Regions from separate parts of the Flavobacterium notoginsengisoli genome, predicted to be linked through region 2. Evidence: riboswitches for the same ligand, from Rfam matches in the RefSeq annotation. Region 2 holds a riboswitch; the other holds the start of a gene.
What was found. A riboswitch is a leader RNA that binds a small molecule or an ion and turns the genes downstream of it on or off. The one in region 2 is predicted to bind S-adenosylmethionine.
Positions count from the first base shown of each region.

Region 1: it holds a riboswitch for S-adenosylmethionine, as region 2 does, so the genes downstream of both, ACFS3A_RS11800 (redoxin domain-containing protein) here and ACFS3A_RS22955 (alpha/beta fold hydrolase) in region 2, are expected to answer to the same signal.

Region 1 covers NZ_JBHUOT010000004.1:323,256-326,680, forward strand. The annotation lists gene ACFS3A_RS11790 (TonB-dependent receptor plug domain-containing protein) at 1-670, shown strand, start outside; gene ACFS3A_RS11795 (hypothetical protein) at 1,049-1,435, shown strand; SAM riboswitch class I at 1,690-1,789, shown strand; gene ACFS3A_RS11800 (redoxin domain-containing protein) at 2,041-3,030, shown strand; gene ACFS3A_RS11805 (aminotransferase class V-fold PLP-dependent enzyme) at 3,212-3,425, shown strand, end outside.
Region 2 covers NZ_JBHUOT010000012.1:204,334-207,758, reverse strand. The annotation lists gene ACFS3A_RS22965 (aspartate kinase) at 1-908, shown strand, start outside; gene ACFS3A_RS22960 (hypothetical protein) at 1,555-1,758, shown strand; SAM riboswitch class I at 1,948-2,055, shown strand; gene ACFS3A_RS22955 (alpha/beta fold hydrolase) at 2,131-3,123, shown strand; gene thrA (bifunctional aspartate kinase/homoserine dehydrogenase I) at 3,125-3,425, shown strand, end outside.

The sequences.
Region 1 (3,425 bases), on a different contig from region 2:
TGCGATTACAGATGCCTTTAAAATTATTGGTAATATTGGAACAAGCCAGAGAATTCCATCGTTTACAGATTTGTATTTAAAACAAACAGGAAACATTGGAAATGCTGACTTAGATTCAGAAAATGCTTTTCAGAGTGAAATTGGTTTTAAATACAACAAAAAAACATTGAGTTTTAATGCGAACTATTTCTACAGAAAAATTGACAATTATATCGACTGGATGCGTAACGCGACAACAGTACCGTGGCAGAGTCAGAACACAGGAGATTTAAATACAAACGGAATCAATCTGCGTGGTACTTACAGATTTGATTTTTCTAAAGATTCTCGTTTGAATATTCTTTTAGCGTATACGTATTTGGATTCTGAGTTTAAAAGTTCTAGAACCGAAATATACTCGAAGTACCTTATTTCTTCTTTAAAACATCAAATTACCAATACAATAGATTACCAATACAAAGATTTTTCTGTGTTGTTTGCAACCCGTTTCAACGAAAGAATTACAGGGCCTTCTTACTGGGTAAATGATTTTAGAATAAGTCAGTCCATTCATAAGTTTACCATTTTTGCAGATGCGCAGAATATATTCAATGCGACTTATTACGAAGTAGGAGCAGTGCCTCTTCCTTCAAGATGGTTTACTTTGGGAGTGAAATTAGTTACTTTTTAAATTATTTATTAGTGTAAAAAAGCCTGTAAATTTCGATTTACGGGCTTTTTTTTGTTACCAATGAAACATTCCTACGGAATGAAAAGCTTCGTTTTTAATAAAACAAATTAGATAGTTTTTAGTAAGTTCCAGCGGAGCGAAATATACAGTTGTTGTAAAAGGATGTCCCTCCACTGGAGCTTTGCTGTGAATAATAATAGGGTTTCTATAAGATTTCCTTTCTCCTAAGCGTATTCTTTTGGTTCGATACTTTTCGTAAAGTCCTATTTTATTCCATAATAAATCAATTGCTGTTATATAAAATTTATTAGAAATACTATAAAATAAGCCGTTTTAAAAATAGTTACTTCGCTTTTATAAATATTTAAAACATTTATTATGAAAGCTTTATTGAAATTGAAAGTCGTTTTTTTGCTAATTATGATCGGATTATTTTCTGCTTCTTGTAAAAAAAATGATGGTTACAGCGATAAAATAGATACTAATTCGGTGCCTGTTGATACGGTGCAAAAAACAAATGATTCTACAGAAGTATCTGGAGATTCAACCGAAGTGACCAGTACTAGTTCTGGCGGTACGTCGCCAGCAGCGAAAAGTATTCAAATTACGGATATGAAAAAAGAAGGAGTTGAAAGTACAGCAGGTACAGGAACCGGGCCAGGAGAAAGTGTCCAAGACGGTTCGACCTATACACCTTCAAAAGGAGTTCAGAAAGACAGCGTTAAACTGCAGACAGAAAGTGCAAAAAAGAGAAAGAATAAATAAGCAGATTCAAAATTAGAAACTCATTTCAAAAACGGAATGAGTTTTTTTGTGCAATAAAACTACTGATTTTTAAGAATTTCTTTCATAAAAATAAAATGAAACTACAATTTGTGTTTGAATTAAATAGTTGTTTTTTAGGTTCTTATAAATGTTTTTGTTTTTCAATTTAAATAAAATTGAAAAAAATATTATTAAATACTACTAATTTGATAGAATTAATATATATATTTGCATCACAGAAAAGTTCTGAATGATACTTATCCAGAAAGACCGAGGGAATAGGCCCATTGACGTCTTAGCAACCTGTTACCGAATAAGGTGCTAAATCCTTCCGCTGCGGCGGACAGATAAGAAAAAGATTTCCTCAAAATCTGAATAAGTTCATCTAAGTTTAAAACTTTTATTTTTTAAAATGAAAACAGACTCAACTTTATATGCCGCTTATGAACTTTTAAATTTAATGTTCGAAGAAAACAGTCTTGCTTTCTTTCGAATGCGCCGCAAGTAAAATTCTCCCATACTTTTTTAAAACAACATTTAAAGGCCTTTTTTCAATAGGTCTAAGGAAAACTTTTATCCAATCTTAAACTAAAAATCAAAATAAAATGAAAAAAATAATCTTAAGTTTTGCACTGCTTTTTGGTGCTTTACAAACTCAGGCGCAGGAAAGTAATTTACAATTAAAAGGAACGGTTGTAGATACCGTTGCTCAATATGTTTATCTGCAAAAATTCCATAATAAAATGTTTACCACAATTGATTCGGTAAAAGTGAAAGACGGAAATTTTAGTTTTAAAACTAAAGTAAAAACGCCTGAATTATATGGTTTAAGTGTTAATACAGAAAGCAGTCCTTTATATGTTTTTCTTGAAAAAGGACCAATTGATGTAAAATTAAACCCGAAGAAATACTACAGCAATTCTGTAGTTGAAGGTTCAGTTTCACAGGATTTATTTGAGACATATAAAAAATCGAAAGATATAGAAATCAGTAAATTCATTACTGATAATCCTAAATCTATTGTTTCGGCTTATGTGTTGTACAGAAACTGGTCGTACAGATTGTCGCCTGAACAAATTAGACAAAACATTGCGCTTCTTGATAAAACACAGCAAAATACCACTTATGTAAAAGAATTAAAAGATTTGGCTTTAGTTTTAGACGGATTAGTGGTTGGAAAAAAAGCGCCAGATTTTACAGCAAATGACCCGAATGGAAAACCAATTCGTTTTTATGAAAACTTAAAAGGCTACACTTTAGTTGATTTTTGGGCTTCATGGTGCGGTCCTTGCCGAAGAGAAAATCCAAATATCGTGGCGGCTTACAAAGAATTTCATGATAAAGGATTTAACATTGTTGGAATCTCTTTGGATAAAAAGAAAGAAAACTGGATTAAAGGAATTCAGGACGATCATTTGAACTGGTTGCACGTTTCAGATTTACTTTTCTGGAACAGCGCCGTTGCAAAATTGTATGGAATCAGAGCGATTCCTGGAAATTATTTAGTGGATTCGAACGGAGTAATTGTAGCCAAAAATCTTCAGGGAGAAGAATTACAATCGACTTTAAAATCGCTTTTAGAAAAAAAGATTTGATAAAAAAATACCCAATCTTGTCATCCTGACGAAGGAAGGATCACACACGTAACTCGACCAAGATTGTCGATTCTGATTGTGGAGCCTCTTGTGTGATCCTTCCTTCGTCAGGATGACAAATAAAGAGGAAAAATTTAATAAAAACAGTAATAGAATATAGTTAATTTAAAATGATAAGGAAATGAATGCTATTGAGACAACAACAGAGCCAATTGAATTAGAGTGTTACTTCTCTAAGTTTAGAGAAAATACAGTAGGAATTGATCATACTTTTGAATCGGTTTATGGAGAACAAAATCTGGTTTATGCAGATTGGGTTGCCAGCGGAAGATTATACGTGCCAATCGAAGATATAATGCTCAATAAAATTGGTCCTATGATTGCCAATACGCATT
Region 2 (3,425 bases):
GGGAAACCAATTTTAGACAACTGGCAGTTCCTTTTAAAGTAGAAGATATAGTAGAATTTGCTAAAGAAAATGAATTTGAAAACCTGATTGCGGTAGACGCAACAGCCAGTGATGAATTGGTAAAACATTATAACACGCTTATCAAAAACGGATTTAATATCGTTGCTGTAAACAAAAAAGCGAATACGCTTCCGATAGATTTGTACAAAGAGCTCAGAGTCAATCTTAAAAAGTATGATAAAGAATTTCTGTATGAAACCTCAGTAGATACAGGGATTCCGGTTTTACAGACTTTGAGAGATTTGTATTATTCCGGCGAAAAAATCACAAAGATTCGAGGAGTGTTCTCCGATAATTTGAGTTATGTTTTTAATAGATTTTCATCAGAAGAGGTCTCGTTTTCTTCGGTTTTAAAAGATGCAAGTCTTTTGGGACTGATGAAGTCAAATTTTAAAGAAGATTTATCAGGAAATGATACAGCACGAAAGCTTCTAATATTGGCAAGGGAAATAGGAAAAGATTTCGATTTTTCGGATATTCAGATAAAACCTTTTATTACGGAAGAACATTTGGAAAAAAATGGAGTACTTAATAAAGAGGCAATCGACAAATCTTTTAAAATTGCTAAAATTACACAAGCAGAAAATCATGTTTTGCGATATGTAGGTGAATTTGATTTAGAGAAAAACAAATTAGAAGTCAAATTGATTTCTGAACTGGCAAGTTCTCCAATCGGACAATTAAAAGGTTCTGATACCATTTTTGAAATTTACACACAATCTTATGCTGCTGTTCCAATTGTAATTCAGAGTGCGCCGCCATGTAAACAGGCAATTTCGAGAGGAATAATAACAGATATTCTAAAAGTTGCGGAAAGAATTAGAAATAAAGAGGCTGTTTGGTCTTAAATTCTCTCAAAAAAACTAAAAATATAACTGATGTTCTTTGATAAACTGATTTGTAAATGGAGTTTATAAGCCTAAAAACGGATGTTTTATGATTTTTTTAGTCAAAATTATCTTTCATTTTATTTTGTAAGATGTTTTTTAACGTTAAAAACAACTTTTTTAACGAATTTTGTAATTAAATTCCTGAATTTCATTTGTGTAATAAAAAAAATAGTTGCATATTTGTTGTACCCAAAAACTACTAGAAATCAAATGAACTTAAAAGTCAACAAAATGTTTTGTGCCATTTCGGTTAATACCGAGGCCGGGTCGCCTATTGCTTAAAATTGTAAGAAACACAATATAGTAGTAAAAGCCTCCCAAAGAACATTGGGAGGCTTTTTAATTATAAAAAAATGCAGAATTTAAATATACAATATAAATCACAGATGAATAAATCCTTACAGATGAACAAGATGTTTGCTGTCGCACTTATTTGCGTACGCGCATCGGTCTGTTGATACTAAAAGTATAAATGAGTTTAAAAACTTAAACCCTTTTGGTATCTAAAAATCCAAAAGGGTTTTTTTATTCCCGAAAGGGGCTTAACACAAATATAAAAGAGAAATAAAGATTATAAAACGCAACTTAACTAAACTTAAATATCATGAGCACATTGAACTACTTAGCAGAAAAAATTTCAAATTTGAAAAACAGAAGGACAAGAAAAAATAATCCGCCACCGCCAACAAATGAATTGGCTCACCCGAGATTCGGAATGAACGAAACGGATAAAAATGCTGAAAAAAAAGCACCCAACTCTTTATTGTTTTTGATGTATTCAAAAGAAAATGAAACGCTTTTTATCTAAACTAAAAAGTGACATAAACTAGGGTAAAACCTGCTTAATTTTACTGGGCATTTTTGTTCGGTAAATTTTTGCGTATAATAGTTTTTGCTAAAGTAAGTCTCAGAAATTTAACAAACACTTTTAGATAAAATTTGTTTGTTTAAGAAAATAGTAGTTAATTTGCACCGTTAAGTTCAAACACGTATTGAAATGTTATAAAGAAAGGACGAGGGATTAGACCCGATGAATCCTTAGCAACCCTTCGGTAAAACGAAGAAGGTGCTACATTCTACCACGCCAAACGTGGAAAGATAACAACAAGAATTTTTTTCTAGTTTACTCTAGTTTTTTCTTTCTAATATTTCCATATACAAATCAGATAATACAACAGATTTGAAATTGGAAAATATACCAAACAACCCTATTATAATTCAGGAATTCATCACAGAAAGTGGTGCGTCTTATCATTCTATACCTTTACATTTTACATTAGCAGGCCAGCCTTTGTATAATGCGCCAATTGTTTTGGTTAATCATGCCTTGACAGGAAATTCGCAAGTTACCGGCGAAAACGGTTGGTGGAATGATTTAATTGGAGAAGGAAAAACTATCGACACTTCAGTTTATACCATTTTAGCTTTTGATGTTCCTGGAAATGGAACTAATTCTTTTCTAATCGAAAATTATCTTGATTTTACAGCAAGAGATATTGCAAGAATATTTATTGAAGGAATTAAAGCTCTAAATATAGAAAAGCTTTTTGCCGTGATCGGAGGTTCAGTTGGCGGCGGGATTGCATGGGAAATCTTGGCTTTAGAACCTAATATTACAGATAATCTTATTCCGATTGCGAGCGACTGGAAATCTACAGACTGGCTTATTGCAAATTGTTTTCTTCAGGAGCAGATTCTAAATAATTCTTCAAAACCAATTGAAGATGCCAGAATTCACGCCATGTTATGTTATCGTTCGCCAGACTCATTTAAAGAGAAATTTCAGCGCACCGTTAATCAGGATCTTTTGATTTTTAATATCGAAAGTTGGCTGGCGCATCACGGAAAAAAACTACAGCAAAGATTTCAGTTGTCTTCTTATAAATTAATGAATCAGTTACTTAAAACAATTGATATTACTAGAAATAGTGAAAGTTTTGAAAACTTATTGTCAAAAACAACAGCTTCAATTCATATTGTAGGGATCAATTCAGACTTATTTTTTACGGCCAAAGAAAATGTCGAAACCTATGAAGAATTAAAGAAATTTAAAGACAATGTTTTCTATAGCGAAATTGTTTCGGTTCACGGACATGACGCTTTTTTAATCGAGTACAAACAATTAGATCATTTACTTGCCGACATTTTTAAGGCAGAAACAATAAAGAAATAAAATGAAAGTATTAAAATTTGGAGGTAAATCGTTAGCAAACGGAGAAGGACTTAACAAAGTTGTTTCAATCATTTCTGATAAAGTAAGTCAAGGTGAAAAGATTGCCGTTGTAGTTTCTGCACGCGGAAATGCTACTGACGAATTAGAATTTATCTTAAGTATTGCTGCTAAAAATGGCAGTTACAAAGAATTATTAGAGAATTTCAAAAAATATCAAATATCAGATTATCCGCAGGTTGATTTGTCTGAAGAATTTAATGTCTTAGACAAACTTTTTGAAGGAGTAAGTTTAATTGGTGATT